4 regions of the Aeromonas sp. FDAARGOS 1415 genome follow, and region 1 is predicted to be linked to each of the others. Evidence: riboswitches for the same ligand, from Rfam matches in the RefSeq annotation. Region 1 holds a riboswitch; each other region holds the start of a gene.

The links. A riboswitch is a leader RNA that binds a small molecule or an ion and turns the genes downstream of it on or off. The one in region 1 is predicted to bind cyclic di-GMP.
Region 2: it holds a riboswitch for cyclic di-GMP, as region 1 does, so the genes downstream of both, I6L45_RS08490 (sigma-54 dependent transcriptional regulator) here and I6L45_RS10705 (glycosyl hydrolase family 18 protein) in region 1, are expected to answer to the same signal.
Region 3: it holds a riboswitch for cyclic di-GMP, as region 1 does, so the genes downstream of both, gbpA (N-acetylglucosamine-binding protein GbpA) here and I6L45_RS10705 (glycosyl hydrolase family 18 protein) in region 1, are expected to answer to the same signal.
Region 4: it holds a riboswitch for cyclic di-GMP, as region 1 does, so the genes downstream of both, I6L45_RS01995 (glycosyl hydrolase family 18 protein) here and I6L45_RS10705 (glycosyl hydrolase family 18 protein) in region 1, are expected to answer to the same signal.

The regions. Positions count from the first base shown of each region.
Region 1 covers NZ_CP077363.1:2,233,729-2,238,966, reverse strand. The annotation lists gene I6L45_RS10705 (glycosyl hydrolase family 18 protein) at 1-2,762, opposite strand, end outside; cyclic di-GMP riboswitch class I at 2,907-2,991, opposite strand; tRNA gene I6L45_RS10700 (tRNA-Ala) at 3,434-3,509, opposite strand; tRNA gene I6L45_RS10695 (tRNA-Ala) at 3,576-3,651, opposite strand; tRNA gene I6L45_RS10690 (tRNA-Ala) at 3,719-3,794, opposite strand; tRNA gene I6L45_RS10685 (tRNA-Ala) at 3,858-3,933, opposite strand; tRNA gene I6L45_RS10680 (tRNA-Ala) at 3,962-4,037, opposite strand; gene gltX (glutamate--tRNA ligase) at 4,290-5,238, opposite strand, start outside.
Region 2 covers NZ_CP077363.1:1,778,174-1,783,411, forward strand. The annotation lists gene flhB (flagellar biosynthesis protein FlhB) at 1-110, shown strand, start outside; gene lfhA (lateral flagellar biosynthesis protein LfhA) at 114-2,189, shown strand; cyclic di-GMP riboswitch class I at 2,384-2,471, shown strand; gene I6L45_RS08490 (sigma-54 dependent transcriptional regulator) at 2,610-3,986, shown strand; gene lfiE (lateral flagellar hook-basal body complex protein LfiE) at 3,998-4,324, shown strand; gene fliFL (lateral flagellar M-ring protein FliFL) at 4,333-5,238, shown strand, end outside.
Region 3 covers NZ_CP077363.1:661,310-666,547, forward strand. The annotation lists gene I6L45_RS03120 (AzlC family ABC transporter permease) at 1-440, opposite strand, end outside; gene I6L45_RS03125 (murein L,D-transpeptidase family protein) at 561-1,037, opposite strand; gene I6L45_RS03130 (M3 family metallopeptidase) at 1,342-3,192, opposite strand; cyclic di-GMP riboswitch class I at 3,561-3,646, shown strand; gene gbpA (N-acetylglucosamine-binding protein GbpA) at 3,711-5,132, shown strand.
Region 4 covers NZ_CP077363.1:416,184-421,421, forward strand. The annotation lists gene I6L45_RS01990 (putative RNA methyltransferase) at 1-147, shown strand, start outside; gene I6L45_RS01995 (glycosyl hydrolase family 18 protein) at 292-2,892, opposite strand; cyclic di-GMP riboswitch class I at 3,003-3,090, opposite strand; gene I6L45_RS02000 (PAS domain-containing hybrid sensor histidine kinase/response regulator) at 3,293-5,238, opposite strand, start outside.

The sequences.
Region 1 (5,238 bases):
GGGAAGTCGGACTTCAGGCCTATGGTCTGGCTGCCCGCAATCAGGCGCATGCCGCTCGGCACGCCGGCGGCCGGCAGATAGTAGGTCATGGCCACTTCCACGTCGGTGCCCGGCGCCCAGGCCTTCCAGGCCGGCAGCGTCAGGGCCACCTTGTGGAAGTCCTTCTCGTTGGCGATGCCGTCCGAGTTCTGGTTGCCGCCGCTCTCCACCACTTTCAGCCCCATGCCGCTCTGGTCGGTGATGGTGTCTGAGGTGGAGGTGGGCACCAGAAACTCGATGCGGGTGCCGCCCGGAATGGTCTGGGTCGACTTGTTGGTGAGCTTGAGGGTCGGGTTGATCGGGTAGTTGGAGTCCCCTTCCTTGAAGCCGGAGAGGCTCACGCCGATGTCGAGCTGGGCGGCCGGAGCCGGCAGATCATTCTGCTTCAGGGCCGCCTTGTCGGCCTTGCTGAACTTCTCGTAGGCGAGGCTGGTGAGGGTGCTGCCCATCACGTACTCGTTCTTCGCGGCGTCGAAGTCATAGTCCCCCGCCATCTCCCAGAACATGACGCCCCCTAGGCCGCGCTTGACGATGTAGTCGAGCTTGTGACCCATGGACTCTTCATCTTCGGTAGAGAGGAACACCTTCTTCTGCTCGTTCCAGAGCCAGGGCGCATGGGCCTTGTCATCGTAGTAACGGACATACTGGCCTTGGATCACGTCTGCCGGGTTGTTGGGATCCAGACCCCAGGCCTGGCCGTAGCTCGGCAGGATGGTGATGCCGAGGCTGGCCGCGTGCTCCAGGTTCTTGGCATGCCACATGGGCACGGCGCCGCCGCCTATCTCCTTGCCGCTCTTGTCGAGGTCATGCCAGATGTTGTCGATGCCCACCGCCCCGTTGCCGCACGGAATGGTGCTCCCCCCCGTGCCCGGCTGGCAATCGCTCTGGCTCGGCAGCGCCGCCTTGCCACCCAGCCCCTGGGTGCCACCGGTGACCCCCTGCCAGCCACGGGTGTAATAGGGCACCCCTATGTTGATCTTGCCCGCCGCCAGGGCACCACGGAAGTAGTGGGCCGCCCAGGCGGAGTTGAGATAGCCGATGCCGCCAAACTGGGCCTGGGTGTAGACCCCCCACTGGGCCAGCTCGGGATCCGCCTTGTTGTCGAACAGGGCGGCGTTGTGGCCGACGAAGTGGTTCCAGGCGCCGTGGAAGTCATAGGTCATCAGGTTGACGTAGTCGAGGTACTGGGTGACCTGGAAGTTTTCCATGCCGCGCAGCAGATAGGCCGAGGCCGGCGAGGCGATGGTCAGCATGTACTTGCGACCGTCCTCGGTGCCGGCGCTGTCGAGCTTGTTGCGCAGGGTCTTCATCAGCACTTCATAGTTCGCAAAGAGCTTGCCGCGACACAGGTTGGAGAGCGGGAAGTCGTTCGGGTTGCCCGCATCCTTCATGGAGGTGGGGTACTCGTAGTCGATATCCACACCATCGAAGCCGTATTGGCGGATGAAGCCCACCGCCGAGTCGGCAAAGGCGTTGATGCCGGCGGTATTGACCGAGCAGTCGCCCTTGGTGGTGGCGGCGTAGAAGCCGCGGGTATCGGCCCAGCCCCCGACGGAGATGAGGGTCTTCACGTCCGGATACTGCTTCTTGTACTTGGACAGCAGGTTGAAGTGGCCCTGGTAGGCGAACTCGGGATCCATCTCGGCGCCCGGCACGCCGTTCCAGGTCATCTTGGTGGCCGAGTCGTCCACCTTGATGACGTGGCTCTGCTCGTCCACCGCCGCGAAGGCGTAGTTGATGTGGGTGATCTTGTCCCAGGGGATGTCGTTCACCAGGTAGGCGGGCAGGCCGTTCTTGCCGGTGCGCCAGGAGGTGAAGTAGCCGATGACACGGCGACCGTGATCATCCCCCATGCACTCGCTGCCGTCGGCGCGGTAGATCTGGCGCACGTCGCAGGAGAGGTTGCCGCCAGTGGGAGGCAGTGCGGCCTCTTCCACCTGCGCATCCACCTGGGCCGATTCGCCAGAGAGATTGGCCTTGTCGGTCGCCACCAGCTTGAGACCGGCCAGCCCCTTGTTCTGGGGCGTCCAGCTCACTTGCCAGGGGGCGCTGGTGTCTTCGCCCACCTTCTGGCCATTCACGAAGAGCTCGACCCTGGCGACGTCGTCATTGGCGTCGGTGACGTTGCCGCTCACCGCCACGCTGCGACCCAGGGTCACCCTGGCGCCGGCGGCCGGGCTCGCGATGCTCACTTTGGGCGCCTCGGGCGCGACCACGGCGGCGACCTTGAAGCTGGAGTCCGCCTCGCTCAGCACCTTGCCATCCTTGTCCAGCGCCCGAGCCTTGAGGGCGTGATTGCCCACACCGGCGGCAGACCAGCTCGCGCTCCAGGGGGAAGCCGTGGCGGTGGCGACCAGGGTACCGTCGATGAGGTACTCCACCTTGGCGAGCGCCGTGACCGGGCCGCTCAGGGTCACCGCCAGGGCAAGGCTGGTCCCCTCGCTGACGCTGGCACCCACGGCGGGGGAGCCGATGGCGACGACCAGGGCCGGTGGCGGTACCTCGCCGCCATAACGCTTCCAGGCATCGGCCCAGACGGTGCCGACCCCGGGCTCATAGTGGTAGGGGGACGCGCCGCACCAGCCGGAGTAGGGGAATTCCTTGCATTCATAGAGGGCGCCTGCGTTGCTGACGATGTCGCCAGCCTTGTAGGCGGTGCCGGCCTGGTAGGCGGGGTAAGCGGCCTGCGCCCAGGCAGGGACGGCCGCAAGGGCGACCAGCATGGCAAGCCTGCTGGGCCTCAAGATCTGTTGCATATTGTTATCTTCCTTGTTTGTCTTGGCTTCAACACCGGGAAAAGCGCAATCGCAACAGGGGGAAAGGGAACGACAACAGGCCATGGACGGGCCACAAACCCTCAAGTTACCCTGGGTAACCCCGCTGTCTGGCCCGTGGTCGGGCAGATCGGAGGCTTTGCGTCCCGGCATCACTGCCGGTTTGCCCTTGTCCTGGGTTCCGTGAGGAACAGCCCGAGTATAGGAAGCAAGTCTCGACCGCTCAATCTTTATTCTCGAAAGAAAATATGTGGGGACGTTCCCACACTTCATCCCTCATCGAACAGATGAGAAATAAATGATTAATATCAGTATCTTGAGCCTATCTAAACCTGGCAAACAGCCTCTTTTATTCCCTTTCTTGCACGCTGGACCACTGGTCCGAGTTGCCAGAAATGTGACAAGGCACGTCATTGGCCAGGGCCGAGAAGATGGATAGAAGGGTCAATTTAAAAGAGAGGAGTCCCTGTCTTGCTGGTGCCGTCCCTATGGATGTGACGCCTGAAAGACCCGCGCCGAGGCGGGCGAAGGATTGGCAGCCCGGCGGGATCCGGGACGATGCAAAACGACAAAACAAAAAGGCCACCGCAATGCGGTGGCCTTCTGTTGTCATCGAATGATGGTGGAGCTACGCGGGATCGAACCGCGGACCTCTTGCATGCCATGCAAGCGCTCTCCCAGCTGAGCTATAACCCCAAATTTTTACTCTTCAGACAACCGGTTCTGGCGGCCGGTCATCCTGGACGCTTGGCGTCCGAATCATGGTGGAGCTACGCGGGATCGAACCGCGGACCTCTTGCATGCCATGCAAGCGCTCTCCCAGCTGAGCTATAACCCCAAATTCTTTACTCTTTAGACAACCGCTTCTGGCGGTCGGTTGCCTTCGACGCATAACGTCTGAATGATGGTGGAGCTACGCGGGATCGAACCGCGGACCTCTTGCATGCCATGCAAGCGCTCTCCCAGCTGAGCTATAACCCCACAAAGGTCGGCCTGGGTGATACACACCGCACTGCCCTGGGTACTTCATTTCAATCAGGAACCTGGTGGAGCTACGCGGGATCGAACCGCGGACCTCTTGCATGCCATGCAAGCGCTCTCCCAGCTGAGCTATAACCCCTTGGATTCCAGATTGTGCGAGGAGAATTTGGTGGAGCTACGCGGGATCGAACCGCGGACCTCTTGCATGCCATGCAAGCGCTCTCCCAGCTGAGCTATAACCCCAACTCACCTCGGCGCTACCAAAGTTATCTCTGGCAACGGAGGCGCATGATAGGCATCGTCCGCTTTGCTGTCAACCCAAAATTCGCACCCGCTGGAGCGTTTAGTCAAAATTCAGTCAGTTAGCTGTTTTTACCGCCAACCTCATCGCTATGTCGCTGTTTTACGTCGTAAATCAGGTGGGGACTCAAAAAAAGAGGGCCCCCTCAGGGAGCCCTCTCATGCCATCTTGGGTACTGACCCGGCGAGCCTGAATTACTCGGCGGCCATGCGTGCTTCGATGTACGCCAGGGCGCGGTCGATGCGAGCGAGCACGCGCTCCTTGCCCACCAGCGCCATCACGGCGTCGATGGCAGGAGACTGGCCCTGGCCGGTCACGGCCACGCGCAGCGGCATGCCCACCTTGCCCATGCCCTGACCCAGCTCGGCAGCGGTGGCTTCAATCAGCTCGTGCAGCGCTTCTGTGGTCCAGGTCTCCAGGGCAGCCAGCTTGGTCTTGGCCAGGGTGAGCGGCTCGGCGGCAACACCACGCAGGTGCTTCTTGGCGGCCGCTTCGTCGATGGCCTCGTACTCTTCGAACAGGTAGCGGCTCTGGGCGGCCACTTCCACTAGCGTGTTGCAGCGCTCCGCCAGCAGGGTCACCACAGCAGGCAAAGCCGGGCCATTGCTGGTATCGATCTTCTGGTCGGCCATGTGCCAGGCCAGGTGCTTGGCCACATAAGCCGGATCCAGGCTGCGCATGTAGTGGTTGTTCAGCCACAAGAGCTTGTCGGTGTTGAAGGCGGAGGCGGACTTGGAGATGGCATCCAGGCTGAACAGCTTGATCATCTCCTCCAGGGTGAAGATCTCCTGATCGCCGTGGGACCAGCCCAGACGCACCAGGTAGTTCAGCAGGGCTTCCGGCAGGTAGCCGTCGTCGCGGTACTGCATGACGGACACGGCACCGTGGCGCTTGGAGAGCTTGGCACCGTCGTCACCCAGGATCATGGAGACGTGGGCAAACTCCGGCACCGGCGCGTTCAGGGCCTTGTAGATGTTGATCTGGCGCGGGGTGTTGTTGATGTGGTCTTCGCCACGCACCACGTGGGTGATCTCCATGTCCCAGTCGTCCACCACCACGCAGAAGTTGTAGGTGGGGGCGCCGTCGGTGCGACGGATGATGAGATCGTCGAGCTCGGTGTTGGCAAACTCGATGCGGCCGCGC
Region 2 (5,238 bases), 460 kb from region 1:
TATTGAATCATGTATTGCAGCTACGGGCCTATGAGGCTGGCAAGGGCAAGAGACCCAACCCCCTTGCCCCCTTGCACGTGCCGCCCGAGTTACGTCAACCTGAGAGGTAAGTTGTGAACTGGCGTGTATTGACCCAATCCTATACCGCAATCCCCATGATGCTGCTGGCCATCCTGGCAATGATGATATTGCCTCTGCCGGGCTGGCTGCTGGACGCCCTGTTTACCTTCAACATCGTGCTGGCGGTGCTGGTGCTGCTGGTTTCCGTCTCGGCCCGCCGTCCGCTGGACTTCTCCGTATTCCCGACCGTGCTCCTGGTCGCCACCCTGATGCGGCTGTCCCTCAACGTTGCCTCCACCCGGGTCGTGCTGCTGCACGGTCATGAGGGCAACGAGGCCGCCGGCAAGGTGATCCAGGCCTTCGGCGAGGTGGTCATCGGGGGCAACTACGTGGTGGGTCTGGTGGTCTTCGTGATCCTGATGATCATCAACTTCGTGGTGATCACCAAGGGGGGGGAGCGTATCTCCGAAGTCTCCGCTCGCTTCACCCTGGACGCCATGCCGGGCAAGCAGATGGCCATCGACGCCGACCTCAATGCGGGGACCCTGGATCAGCACCAGGCCCGGGCAAGGCGGGAGGAGATCGCCAGGGAGGCGGATTTCTACGGCGCCATGGACGGGGCATCCAAGTTCGTTCGTGGCGACGCCATCGCCGGACTGCTGGTGCTCATCATCAACCTGGTGGGGGGGCTGGCCATCGGTATCTTCCAGCACTCCCTGCCGGTTTCCGATGCGTTTCGTATCTATGCCCTGCTCACCATAGGTGACGGCCTGGTCGCCCAGATCCCCTCCCTGCTGATGTCCACCGCCGCAGCCATCATCGTCACCCGGGTGAGCGACGAGGGGGAGATGTCGGATCAGGTCGGCCAGCAAATCCTCGCCTCCCCTCGTGTGATCTACACGGCGGCGACCATCATGCTGATCCTGGGCCTGGTTCCCGGCATGCCCATGCTGGCCTTCCTCAGCTTCGCGGCCGTACTGGCCTGGACCGGTTGGAGCGTCAGCCAGCGCCGTGCCCAGGATCCGGCGCTGGATGCGGCAGAGGCGCTGACACGCCAGATGGTACAGCCGGAGCCCCAGGGGCTGGAGTGGCAGGACTTGCCGCCGGTGGACACTGTTGCCATCGAGCTCGGCTATCGGCTGGTCCCCCTAGCGGAGGCGGACAAGGGGGCCGAGTTGCTCGCCCGGGTGCGCGGCATCCGCAAGACGCTCTCCGAGCAGTACGGCTTCCTGCTACCCGAGATCCGGGTGCGCGACAACCTGCAACTGCAGCCGGATCAGTATCGCATCAAGCTCTCCGGCATCGCCCTGGCCTCGGGCAACGTGGACTGCCAGCGGCTGATGGCCATCAGCAGCGGGGAGACCTACGGCGCCCTGGACGGCGAGCTGACCCAGGATCCCGCCTACGGCATGAACGCGGTCTGGATTTCGCCGGACAACAAGGCCAAGGCCCTCAACCTGGGCTATTCGGTGGTGGATTCCGCCACCGTCATCGCGACCCATGCCAGCAAGCTGCTCAGGGAGCAGCTCGACAACCTGTTCGGTCATGACGAGGTGGGCAAGCTGGGCCAGCATCTGGCCACCCAGTCTCCCCGTCTGGCGGAAGAGCTCAATCTGGCCCTGACCCAGATGCAGCAGCTGCGGGTCTTCCGCCAGCTGCTCAAGGAGCAGATCAGCCTCACCGACATCCGCACCATCGCCACCACCTTGCTGGATGCGAGCGAGCTGACCAAGGATCCCGTCCTGCTGGCATCCGATGTGCGCTGCGCACTGAAACGGCAGATCGTCAGACAGGCGATAGGTTCCCGCGACGTACTGGGGGCCTTCACCCTGGATGATCGGCTGGAGCAGACCCTGCTGACGGCGATGAGCCAATCCCAGCAGCAGGGGAAGATCCAGCTGGACAGCTTCCCGGTGGATCCCCAGCTGCTGGCACAGCTGCAGCAAAACATGCCGCTGGTGAAGGAGCAGTTGCAGCAGCAGGGATACCCCCCTGTGCTGGTGGTGATGCCCCAGCTCAGGCCCCTGATCGCCCGCTATGCCCGCTCCTTCTCGAAGGGTCTCAAAGTGATCTCATATAATGAAATACCGGAAGAGCTGCGGGTCGAAGTAATTGGCACGTTGGGCTGAAGTTGAATTGCCTTATTCTCTGCCGGCAGGAAGTGACTATTCCGCATATCTGCTTGAATTGTCATATAAAGCCGTTATGATGTGACGGTTTTTGACGCGACACATACTGACGATTAAATAACAAAATACAAACAATCAGGTGTGTCTCATGGCTTGAAGGATCACCAAGCCATGCCATCCAAATACGGGTCGTCGCATGATAAAGGCAAACTGAACTGAAAAGTCAGGACGCAAAGCCTCCGGTCTAACAGCATTGATGCTAATGATAGCGGGGTTGCCAAGGCCATGATTCTCGCCTTGTTTTTATGAAGATATAGGGCAAGCGCTCAATTAGAAGCGCTGCTCTGTCTTTGTATGTCTTAATTTTTCAGCTGTCGGTTCTGTTGATTGATTCATGTACAATCACAGGTTCGGGATAATATGTTTTCTGATATTTCTATCAAGGAAAATTCAGTATCGGTCGATATTGGAACCCATGCTCATTTATTATTGGTCTCCTCATTGTCACCAAATGGAAACCATGTTGGGCAAATATTATTGAATGCCGGTTATCGAATTACCCATCAGGATTCTGTGACGCAGGCCAAACATTTTATTTCGAACCACTGCGTCGATCTTATTCTGCTCGATATGGCCGTCATGACAGAAGCCGGCCCTGCCATGGTGCAGACGCTGGCGGGAACCGACTGCGTCATCCTGGTCAATGAACATCAGGCCTATCTGGCGGCCGAGGCCATGCGGGCCGGCGCCATCGACTACATCATCAAACCCTTCAGCCAGCGACAGATCCTCGACGTCGTCAGGGGCGCCCTGCGCCTGCGCCAGGCCATCCCCAACCTGATCGCCACCTCCCCCCAGAGCCTGCAGGTGCTGCAGCTCGCCCGCCGGGCTGCCAAGACCTCGGCCACCATCCTCATCGGTGGCGAGTCGGGGACGGGCAAGGAGCGGCTTGCCCGCTACATCCACGAAATGTCCAGCCGGGCGGCCAAGCCCTTCGTGGCCATCAACTGTGCGGCCATCCCGGAGGCCATGCTCGAGTCCATCCTCTTCGGTCACAGCAAGGGCGCCTTCACTGGCGCGACGGCCAGCCAGCAGGGCAAGTTCGAGCTGGCTCAGGGGGGCACCCTGCTGCTCGACGAGATCTCCGAGCTGCCGCTGGCATTGCAGGCCAAGCTGCTGCGGGTGCTGCAGGAGAAGGAGGTCGAACGGCTGGGCAGCCATCAGGTGATCGCGCTGGACGTGCGCATCATCGCTGCCAGCAACCGGGATCTGCGGGAGCTGGTGGTGCGGGGCGAATTTCGCGAGGACCTCTTCTACCGGCTGGACGTGCTGCCCATGAGCTGGCCCGCCTTGAGAGAACGGCAGGACGACATCCTGCCCCTGGCGGAGTACTTCATCGAGCGTTATGCCGCACAGCAGGGTTATCGCCTCAGCGAGAGTGCCCGCCAGCAGCTGCTCTCCTATGACTGGCCAGGCAATGTGCGCGAACTGGATAACGTCATCCAGCGGGCGCTAATTATGGCTCGCGGATTGCATATTCAGGCCGTCGATTTGATGCTGCCCCATTACGCAGCGGAAGCCGACACTCCGCTACCGCAGACACTCACGGCCCCGGAGGGGCTCAACGAGACCAAGCGGCATGCCGAATTTCAATTCGTTCTTGAGACGTTGCGCCGTTTCCGTGGCCACCGGACACGCACGGCAGAAGCCCTCGGGATGACGACCCGGGCACTTAGATACAAGCTGGCTGCCATGCGCGAGCAGGGCATCGATGTCGAGCAGCAGATACAAAACTAAGGGATAACCGAGTGAAGATTGAGATCATGTCATCACAGGTGACACTCCTGCAGCAGATGCAGGAAATGCAGCGAGTCGCCAGTCAACCCCCTGCCATCGAGCCAAACGAGGCGTCTGCCGTCTCGTTCGGCGACGCCATGCGTGACGTCGTCGGCCGGGTCAACGAACAGCAGAACATCGCCTCCAGCCTGATGACCGCCGTCGATGCGGGGCAGAGCGACGATCTGGTGGGGGCCATGGTGGCCAGCCAGAAGGCAGGCCTCAGTTTTTCCGCCCTGATGCAGGTGCGCAACAAACTGATGACCGGCTTCGATGACATCATGCGCATGCCGCTCTGAGGTTGGTGATGACTGAATTGGTATCCTCTTCACCAGCGTCAGGCTCCCTGATCGCCCGCGTACAGGAAGGGATGCGCAACTGGCGCACCCTCTCCCGGGACAACAAATCCATTCTGACCATAGCGCTGCTGGCTGCGGTGGTCGCCGCCACCATAGTGGTGATCCTCTGGACCTCCAGCAAGAACTACGTGCCGCTCTACGGCAAGCAGGAACTCTACGACACCGCCAACATCATGGAGATGCTGGAGAAAGAGCAGGTGCCGTTCCGGCTAGAGAAGAGCTCGGGACAGATCCTGGTGCCTGAGAGCCAGCTTGCCCATGTCCGTATGGCGCTGGCGGCCCGCGGCGTCCGGGCCGCCATGCCGGCAGGCCTGGAGGGGCTGGACAATGTCACCGGCCTTGGCACCAGCGAATTCATGGAAGGGGCGCGTTACCGTCATGCCCTGGAGGGGGAGCTGGCCAGAACCATCATCTCCCTGGATGCGGTGCGCAGTGCCCGGGTGCATCTGGCCATCCCGAAGCGAACCCTGTTCGTCGGCCGTGACGAGGAGAAGCCCAGCGCCTCCGTGATGCTGGATCTGCAGCCGGGTCAGTCCATGGAGCCGGGCCAGGTTGAGGCGATCGCCAACCTGGTGGCGGGCAGCATCTCCGGCATGAAGCCCGGCGCCGTGACCGTGGTGGATCAGAGCGGCCAGCTGCTGAGCGCGGAGCTGGGTGACAAGGCGGGCTTCGGCAAGCAGAGCGTCCAGCAGATGGAGTACGTGCGCAAGCTGGAGCAGTACATCCGCCAGCGGGCCAACGACATGCTCTACCCCATGCTGGGCACCGGCAACTTCCGGGTGCAGATCGCAGCAGACGTCAACTTCAACGCGGTGGAGGAGACCCAGCAGCAGCTCGATCCCAACGGGGTGGTG
Region 3 (5,238 bases), 1.6 Mb from region 1:
ACGAAGCCCGCAATGAGCGCATAGGCGGGGTTGAAGGCACCGCTGCGCTCCCTGTCCTTGAGTGCCACCGCGAACATCTCGTCGGTCAGGAAGAAGGCGAGGCTGGCCCGCCAGCGCAGGGAGAGCGGCAGCACGTCGCGACGGAAGGTGAAGCCATAGAGCAGGTGCTGGGAGGTGATCACCATGGTGGACCCCATGATGGGCAACAGCGGGGTGCCCGCCCCGAACAAGGTGGTGGCCGAGAGCTGGGCGGCACCGGCATAGACCAGCAGCGACATCAGCTGGGCCTGCAGCGGGCTCAGACCCGCCTGCAGCGCCAGGGCGCCGCACAGGATCCCCCAGGGGATCACCGAGATGGAGAGGGGCAGAATATCGATGGAGGCGCGCCACCAGAGCGCCACCGGGCGCTCGGACGCAGGGAGGCCCGTATCTGAGATCATGGGATCGTCCTTGAGATAGCCAATGCGAGCCGGAAAACTAGCACGGCGCGGGACGGGCTGTCACGCCATGGCCTGCGGCAAATGAAACGCCCGCGTGGTAGCGGGCGTTGGAAGACGGGATCAGGGCTCGATGATGATGGGGGTGCCGGGTTCGATGGCGTTCCAGATCTCGTCCATCTCGTGGTTCAGCACCGCGATGCAGCCGTTGGTCCAGTTGGAGGGCTGCACCCTGCGATCCCCCAGGCTGTTGCGCTGGCCGTGGATCATGATCATGCCGCCCGGGTTCACACCCAGCTCGTTGGCGCGCTTGATGTCGTCCAGGTTCGGGTAGTTGATGTGAATGGCCTTGTAGAAGCCGGAGTTGCTCTTCTTGTAGTCGAGGGTGTAGCGCCCTTCCGGGGTACGCTGATCCCCTTCACGCTGCTTGTGCCCCATGGGCGCCGGGCCCAGGGCAACCCAGTAGCGTTTGACTTCCTTGCCATCCTTCATCAGGGTCAGGCTGTAACTCGACTTCTTGACCACCACCATATCGGCAGACAGGGTGGCAAAACTCAATGCGGGCCACAGCCCCAGCAAACACAGCAATACGGCTCTCACTTTCCATCCCTCGACGAGCCTTCAGGGCTCTCTTGTTAGCAAATCATCTGAATGTCGCCACTCTCTGGTGACGAGCGAGCGCCATGATATGGGATCGCCATGAATACTCAATATATCGAGAAAAACATATCTGGCGACACTGTGCCAGCAGCCTGGCCAGGCCCCGGCCATCTCGATGAATGCACAGGAAAAACAGCGGGATAGTCCCTTCCCTTGCATATGCCCCCGAAAGAGGCCCGTGCGCCCCCCCTCTCGCCAATAGAGAGCCCCGCCAGCTGGCGGGGCTCGGAGCTCAGGGGCAGGCTCAGCCGGCCACGGCGGCCTCGGCCCCGTAATGGCGCCGGATCCAGGCCTCGAAGTCGGCCAGCATGCGGGCCTCCGACTCCTGGTTGTCGGCGATGAGCTCGGCGCCGTGTACCACCCGGATGCGGGCGTCGAGCGGCGTCCCTTCCCCCGCCGGCGGACGCTGCCGTGCCGCCGCCATGCACGCCTGCGCCTGCTGCCACGCCTCGGCGGCGCTCCGGTTGCACGCCTCGGCCAGGGGCACTGCGCTGAAGCCCTCACCGGTGAGACTCTGCAGCGTCTCGTCGTGGGTCATGCCGTTGCCCGGGCCCCAGTAGTGGGCGGCCAGATCCGGCCCGATGCGCGGGTTGTCGGTGAGGTAGCCGTCGCGCTTCAGGAAGTAGGCGCGGGTCTGCTCCACCGCCATCAGGGCCAGCAGGTAGCCGTGATAGGCACAGGCCGACTCCTGGTTCAGGAGGTGCGGAATGGCCAAGAGCGGGCGCGGGCTCTCGACCCCCAGGATCTTGCGTTCCCACTGGCGTGCCAGCGCCAGCACGGCGGCCGGGGTGCGCTCGGCCTCGTCCATGGCGTAGAGATCCCGCTCGAAGTAGGCCACCAGCGCGATCTGGCGCTCGTTGAAGGCGCGAAACGGCTGGCGCGCGGCGATCATCGCCTGGATGAGCGCATCGGGGATCGCCTCCCCCGCATCATTCCTGGCGTAGCGCTTGAGCCAGTCCGCGTCGTCCAGCAGGCTGTCGCAGAACATCGACTGGGTCTCGGCATAGGCCATGGAGGTGGGCGGAAACTCCTGGGAGAAGCAGGGGGCGTTGCCGGTGACATTGGCAAAGTGCGCCGCGTGGCCCCCTTCGTGGAACAGGGTGTTGAGCCCGCTCCAGCCGCTGCCCACCTGAGCCGGGTTGGCCAGGCTGGTGAAATTCACCACCGCCGGTACCCACTCCCCCTCCTGCCAGAAGCTCGGCACCGGGCCGTGACAGAAGCCGTTCTCGTATTTCCCCTCCCGGGTCAGCAGATCCAGGGTCAGGGTGGCACCGCGGTACTGGATGCCGAGGCGGCGGAAGCTCCCGACCCAATCCTTCAGCGCCCGGGAGAAGGGCACGTAAGGATCGAGCTGGCGGGTCACGTCGCCGCTCACGCTGTAGCGCAGGTTGTGGGGCAGCAGGGCTTCTTCCCCCTTGGCGTCCTTCAACTCGGCCAGACTCTGGTGCAGGCGGGCATCGGTGCGGGCGATGAAGTCATCCAAGACGGCAAAGAGCTGCTCCGGGCTCATCTGTTCGTTCTTGTGCACCTTGTAGTCGAAGTAGTCGCGATAGCCCATGGCCCGGGCGAAGCGGTTGCGCAGCGCGACTATCTCCAGATAGCCGTTGTCGACCACCCACTGCTCCAGGGCGTGGAACATGGCGAGCGCACTCTGGCGCACCGCCTCGTCGCTGCTGGCGGCCAGCGTCGTGCTGGCGGCGGGCAGACTGCCGGGGACCTGGTGACCCTGCTCGTCCAGCAAGGTCAGCTTCAGCCCCTTGCGCCGGGCAAACAGATCCGCCTCGGCGGCCACCAGCTCGTCCATCAGGGACGCGGCCTGAGGATCCTCGATGACATTGCACTCGAAGAAGGCGATCCAGCCTGCCAGACCGCGTTTCAGCTCGGTCTCCTCGGCCTGGGCCTGCATCTCCCGCAGCACCGGCAGGCGTGCCGGGTCGGCGCAGAAGGCCTTGTAAGCCTGCTCGGCGGCGGTGAAGCCGGCCTGATCGTCGCTGGTGCCCATGTAGGTGGACCAGAACAGATCCTCCTTGCGCCTGTGTACCTGCAGGTAGTCGGCGTTGAGCTGGTTGAGATAATTCCTGGCAATGGAACTCATAAATTCCCTCTTTTATGGGGTCACCCGCACGGGTGCCCACTCCTTTTATTGGTGAGATGCCGCCCCCTTCACAGAGATTGGCAAACAGTGCGCCGGGATGCGCATGAACAAGCTACCAAAAAGCAGGGAGCACTGTCTGCTGGCGATTGGTCCAGACGTGCATCTGGGGGGCAAGCGGCGGGGGATGTCGGGCGGCCCAGCCCGAACACACCTGATGATCGGTATCGCCCTGTCCGAGGGGGGAGCAAGAGAAGTATGGGGAGTCGTACTGCTCCGATGAGGTCAAGCCGTCAATATTTACACTTAATTTTTTAACAAAATATAGTCATCATGGGTCTGTCGCCCAGTGCGGCACCATGATCCTTTCTGTAGTCATTTGGCAAACTGGTTGAAAGGCCAGGACGCAAAGCCTCCGGTCTAAAGACATGCTGTCCAGGATAGCGGGGTTGCCACACCCAGGTGTGCACCGGGATTTCCCCTGCCAACTTGACTGCCCACATCACCGAACAGAGGAATGTATGGCAGCAAAACTTCAATTCAATCGCCTCGCGGCGGCGCTGACGCTACTGGCCAGCGGCGGCGCCCTCGCCCACGGCTATATCAGCCAGCCCGAGTCGCGCAACTACCTGTGCAAGACGGGTGGCAACATCCAGTGCGGCGCCATCCAGTGGGAGCCCCAGAGCCTGGAGGCCCCCTCCGGCTTCCCCGCTGGTGGCCCCGCCGATGGCCAGATCGCCTCGGCAGGACACCCGCAGTTTGGCGAGCTCAACGCCCAGACCAGCGATCGCTGGACCAAGCGCAATGTGCAGGCCGGTCCCTTCGCCATCAGCTGGACCTTCACCGCCAACCACGCGACCCGCAACTGGCGCTATTACCTCACCCGGCAGGACTGGAACCCGAACCAACCGCTCACCCGGGACGCCTTCGATCTCGTGCCCTTCTGCGTCATCGACGGGGGCATGGTACAGCCACCCAAGCAGGTGACCCACAACTGCACCCTGCCCGAGCGCACCGGCTATCAGCTGATCCTCGGGGTCTGGGAGGTGGGTGACACCACCAACAGCTTCTACAACCTGATCGACGCCCGGTTCAAGGACGACGGCCAGCCGCCGTTGACCTGGAGTCAGGGAGGCACCATCTATCCCTCCATCGACCTCGCCGTCGGCGACAAGGCCAGAACCCGGGTATTCGACGCCGGTGGCGAACGCACCGATCTGCAGATCGAGCTGACCATCGCCAGCACCGAGCAAGGCCTGAAGAACAACTGGGCTCACGCCCTGGCGAGCAAGATCAATGCCGAACAGAGCCAGATCCGCGCCGGCCAGCAGGGCACGGACGGCCAGTTCAACCCGGTCTACGGCCAGAACCCCGTCTACCTGAAAGCGGGCAGCAACCTGCAGCGAGTAGAAGTCCAGCTAGAGCAGCAGCAACCCCCGGTCAGCGACAGCATCAGCGTGAGCGGCCTGGCGAGCGAGTATCCGCTCGACAACGGCCAGCTCACCCTGGCCTTCACCGTCGCCGCTCAGGGAGATCTCGCCGTCACCAGCACCCTCTACGACCATGGCGGTGTCGCCAGGGGGCAGACCAGCGCCGACATCAAGGACAGCAGCCAGGGCTTCACCATGGCCCTGAGCGGCCTGAGCGCCGGCCACCATCAGCTGGTGATCGAGGCCAAGCCGAAGAACGGGGGCGCCACCCTGCAGCAGACCCTGGATCTGATGTTCAAGGATCCGGCCGCTGGCGGTGACTACCAGTACAGCTTCCCGGAGGGGCTCAAGTCCTACACTGCGGGCACCCGGGTACTGCAGCCGAAGAACGGCAAGATCTACCAGTGCAAACCCTTCCCCTACAGCGGCTGGTGCAGCCAGTGGGCGAGCACGGCCACCCAGTATGAGCCGGGCGTGGGTTCCCACTGGCAGGAGGCATGGACACAGCTGTGATCCGCCGCACCTGCGCAGCGTAAAGTCGGATAGGGTCAGCCGAAGGGGCCCATCCGTCCGCAATAAAACGGGGAGCCAATGGCTCCCCGTTTGCCATGGCAACCGC
Region 4 (5,238 bases), 1.8 Mb from region 1:
CTGGATCAGGGCTTGCGCGAGCATATCCTGGAGACCAGTCGCCTCGGCTGGCGTGCCAGTGGCGAGCAGCGCCACGCCTTCACCCACCAGGGGCCGGATGCGCTTGAACAGGATCTGCTGCTGACCCTGTGGCAGAAGCCGCTCTGACCCGCGATAAAAAAGGCCCTGACGGGCCTTTTTCCTTTGTGCCGGGGGTGCTCCTGCCCCCCTGCGCTGAGGGGCACAACCCGGTGTCATCATCTGCTTGCAAAAGAAATGGGGCCCCAGGCCCCATTGTCGTATCACGGACGATCAGTTGCAGCTCGCAGCGCCCTGATCGACCCAGACGGCGGCCTTGCCCGGCTCGTCGCCCTTGGTCCAGTACTGGGCCTTCCACTTGCGACCGTTGTGGGTGGTCAGGTCACCTGCGTTGTAGGCCACGCCGGCATCCCAACCCAGCTGCACCTGGCTCACCAGCTTCCACTGATCGGCGGTGCGACTCGGCTCGTTGCCCTGGGTCCAGTACTTGGCCTGCCACACCAGTTGCTTGTGGCTCACCTTGTCATTGGTGTTGTAGACGGTGCTGGCGCTCCACGCCGGATGGTTGGCCGCATCGGGATCGGTCGCACTGCAGCCGCCCCCCGTGCTGGCCGGTTTGACGGTCAGACGCGTCGTCGCCGTGGCATCCAGCGCACCGTCGGTGACCACCAGGGTCAGATCATAGGCGGTGTCGCTGGTGACGCTCGGGCCCGTCACCACCAGGCTAGCGCTGTCCTGGCCAGTCGCGCTGAGACCCGCCGGCACCGTCCACTGATAACTCAGGGCGTCACCGTTCGGATCGGAGGCCGTGGCCTGGATGGTCACCTGCTTGCCGGACTCGACGCTGGCGGTGGCCGACACGTTCACCACGGGCGGCAGGTTCGGCTGCGGTGCCTTGTTGGTCACCACCACCTGATCCTTGGCCGAGAGCCCCTGATCGTCGGTCACGGTCAGCTCGAACACCAGGTTGATGTCGCTGCTGACGGCATCCAGCACCACGCGGGCCTTGGCCGAGGTGGCATCCAGCAGGCTGGCCTGCGGGCCGGACACCTGCTTCCAGCTGTAGGTCAGGACCCCGTTTTCCGGATCGTGGGAGGCGCTGCCATTGAGCGTCACCTCCGCCGGGCCGGTGGCGTTCAGATCGCTGCCGGCATTGGCCACCGGCGGCTTGTTGACCGGTGGCGTGGTGCCGCCGTCCCCATGGCCGAGCCCCTCGTGCATGGCGCTGAGGATGTCGCCGTTGTCTGCATCGATCTCCCAGGCGAACAGGCCCCCAAGCTGGTTGGCCAGCACGTACTGCCCCTTGGCCTTGACCGAACGGTCGTTGTCGAAGCTGATGAGATCCCCGGTGCCGGCGTTGAAGACGTAGGGGGCCTCGGCCACCTCGTCATAGCCCTGCTCCCAGCCTGCGCCCATGCGGTTGTTGACGATGTCGCGGTAATCCACCACCCCGTTCTCCCAGGTGCCCTTGACGGGGCCGGTTGCGGTGCCGGTGAAGGGGTTGCCGGCCTGATAACCGCTGACCCCGGTCCAGCCGCGACCATACATGGCCGCACCGACCACGATCTTGCCCGGTGTGACCCCCTGGCCGAGCAGCGCCCTGACGCCCTTGTCGGTGGTGTACTTGGTGGCCGGATCCCAGCTCGCGGCATGGAGGTTGGTCTGGTGACCCAGCTCGGTGTTGCTCCAGGCGCCGTTGAAGTCGTAGCTCATCAGGAAGATGTGGTCCATGTACTGCTGGGCAGCCTGATAATCCACCTTGGCAATCTTGTCGCCGCCGGCGCTGATGGCCGAGGTGAGCTCGTACTGTCGACCGGTCTCGGCCTCCAGCTCGTCGAGCATGGCGCGCAGCTCTTTCATCAACGCCACATAGGTGGCGCCATCCTGCGGCCCGCCCAGGTTGGGGTTGGCCCCCTGACCGCCCGGGAACTCCCAGTCGATGTCCACGCCGTCGAAGAATTTCCAGGTCTGCAGGTACTCCTTCATGGAGGCGACGAAGGTGTCGCGCTTGGTCTTGTCGCTGAAGAAGTAGAAGGGATCTGAGAGAGTCCATCCGCCGACCGAGGGGAGGATCTTGAGGTCGGGGTTGGCCTGCTTGAGGGCCATCAGGTTGCCAAAGTTGCCCTTGTAGGGCTCATCGAAGGCGGTGAGCTTGCCCTGCCCCATCTGCACGGCGGCCCAGGGATCGTGAATGGAGACCTTGAAGTCCTCGCGACCGGCGCAGGAGCGCTGCAGCGCCTCGAAGCTGCCAGAGATCTCTTTGAGGCTGTCATTGATGCCATTGCCACCGCAGATGGGGGTGAAGCCGTAGAGGATGTGGGTCAGGTTCTTGGCCGGGATCTTGTCCACGGTGAACTTGCGGCCATAGACGCCCCACTCCACGTAGTAGGCCCCCACCACCTTGCCGGACTTGTTGGCGTAGGGCTTGTTGTTCTCCTGCAGCGGCGCATCGAGCGGCGCCAGGTGGCTGCCGTCCGTGTCGGCAACCACTATCTCCTTCTTGTCGGAGAGGGTGCAGCCATCGGCGTTGCACAGGGCGACCTGCATCTGGTAGCGGCCCCCCTTGGTGACCTTGAAGTTGGCGGTGCCGGATGCCGCGGCGGCCCCCGACCACACCTCCTTGCCATCGAGCAGCACCTTGGCGGTCTGGCCCACGTCGCCGGACCAGAGGTTCCAGCTCACGCTGACGGGGGCACCATCCTTGTGGACAGTCACCAGCTTGTTGTAGGAGGTGGCGGCCTGATCGATCTGGATGATGGCGAACTTGGTTTCACCCCAGCCTATGGTGGGTTTGCCGGGGGCGGCAGCGAGGGCGGAGGTGGAACAGATCCCCCCGACCAGCAGCGCCAGCAGGGAATGTTTTGGACTGAACATAGTTGAACTTCCTTATTTCGTTATTGGAATAAACAACGAAAAAGGCAACGCAACCTGACAGGGAATGCAGACGACATCGCACCATGGCTTGGCCCATGGACGAAACAACCTGTGGTGGCCCCGCTATCCTAGGTACCGCTGACCCTTAGACCGGAAGCTTTGCGCCCCGGACTTTCGTCCGGTTTGCCTTTTTGCACAACTTGATTTGCGATGAAAATAATCGCCGAATGACTATAGAGGAGAGTCGTCGGTCCGCCACCTAGTAAAAATAACAGTGACAGGGACTCACCATTGCCAGTTGGCCACGAAAATGCATACAAATCGGCAACAACGTCGCCGATGATGCTGCATGAGAACCATTATCAGCCGCGTCAATCAAAGATGGAATCTGTGATTGCCGTCACTGAACCGGTAGCAGCAGGCTGTTCATCAGGGCCCTCAGCTTGAGCGGCTTGACCGGCTTGCTCACATAACCGAAGCCATGCTCGCGGATCTGCGTCTGCAGCTCGCTCTTGCGATCCGCGCTGATGATGATACCGCCGATGCCGTTGCCATGGGCCAGCCTGATCATGTGCAGCGCCTGCAACCCCGTCTTGCCGTCGTCCAGGTGATAGTCAGAGAGCACCAGCCGGGGCAGGAAGCCAGCCCCGATGATCTCCTCTGCCTGCTCCAGGCTCTGGGCACAGCGCACCTCGCAGCCCCAGCGCTCCAGCAGGGAGGCCATGGCAATGAGGATGTCCTCCTCGTTGTCGATGCAGAGGATCCTGACCCCTTCCAGCTGGCTGTCCCGCTGGGCTGGCGCCGTCATCTGGCTCGCCGTCACGGGCCGGGTCGCGAGGTTCAGGGTGATGGCAAACACGGATCCCGCTCCGGGCCAGCTACGCAGGGAGAGCTGGTGACCCAGCACCAGAGAGATGCCGCGAGCGATGGCAAGCCCGAGGCCGAGCCCCTGCTCCTTGGCAGTGCGGGAGTGATCGAGGCGGGAGAACTCGTCGAAGATCGCCTCCTGCTTGCCCTCCGGGATGCCGGGGCCGTTGTCCCACACCTCGATGCGCACCTTGTCCCCCAGCCGGCGGCAGCCGAGCAGTACCCGGCCCCCCGGGTTGTAGCGAAACGCGTTGGTGAGGAAGTTTTGCAGCACCCGCCGCAGCAGGCGCACATCGCTGTAGACCGCGAGGCTGCTCTCCACCACGGAGAACTGGATCCCCCCGGCCTGGGCCAGCACCCCGAACTCCGCCTTGAGGTTGTCGAGCACGTCCCTCAGGGCGAAGTCGAGCTTCTTGGCCTTGAACTTGCCGGCCTCGAGGCGCGAGATATCCAGCAGGTCCATGATGAGATCCTCGGTCGCCCCCAGGGCATCGTCGATGTGGCGGGCGATGCGGGCGGGCTCGTCCGCCGGGGGCAGCATCTCCAGCAGGGAGGAGGTGAACAGCTTGGCCGCATTGAGCGGCTGGGTGAGGTCGTGGCTCACCGCCGCGAGGAAGCGGCTCTTGGAGTGGTTGGCCCGCTCCACCTGCTGGTTCACCAGCAGCAGCTGGCGGTTGAGCTCGGAGAGCTCATGGGTGCGCTCGGCCACCCGCGCCTCCAGGTGCTCGTTAGCTTCGCGCAGTACCCGCTCGGCGTCACGAAACGGGGTGATGTCGGTGAAGGTCATGACGAAACCGCCGGCGGGCATGGGGTTGCCCTGCATCTCGATCACCCGGCCATCCGGCCGCTCCCGGGCCGAGATGTGGGGGCTGCCGCGCTGCATGAAGGCAACCCGGCGCGCCACCTGGGCCTCGATCTCGCCGGGGCCGCACAGCCCCTGCCCGGCGTTGTAGCGGATGATCTCCTCGATGGGGCGACCCACCTGGATGAGGCCGGGAGGATAGGAGAACAGCTCGATGTAACGCCGGTTCCAGGCCACCAGCCTGAGCTCCCTGTCCACCACGGAGATCCCCTGCCCCATGTGTTCGATGGCCCCCTGCAGCAGGCCGCGGTTGAAGCGGAACACGTCGGAGGCCTCGTCCACTATGGTGGCGATCTCCTCGAGCTGCATGTTGCGCCCCTGCAGGGCCGAGGCCAGCACCAGCCGGGCGGACGAGGTGCCGAACACCCCCGCCAGCAGCCGCTCGGTGTGGGCAATGAGCTCCGCCGAGGCCTGCATCTGGGGCGCCAGGGTGCCACCCCGCTCGCCGGCGAAGCGGCCGAAGGCGCGCTTGACCCGGCTCGACCCCACGAAGCGGGCCGCCAGCATCTCCAGCTCCTTGACCGAGACCCGCGCCTGGTAGAGCGCCGCCGTGTCCCGGCTCTGCTTGCCGACGAAGTTGGCCGCCTGCAGCCGCTCGCTCACCGCCGCCCGGGACA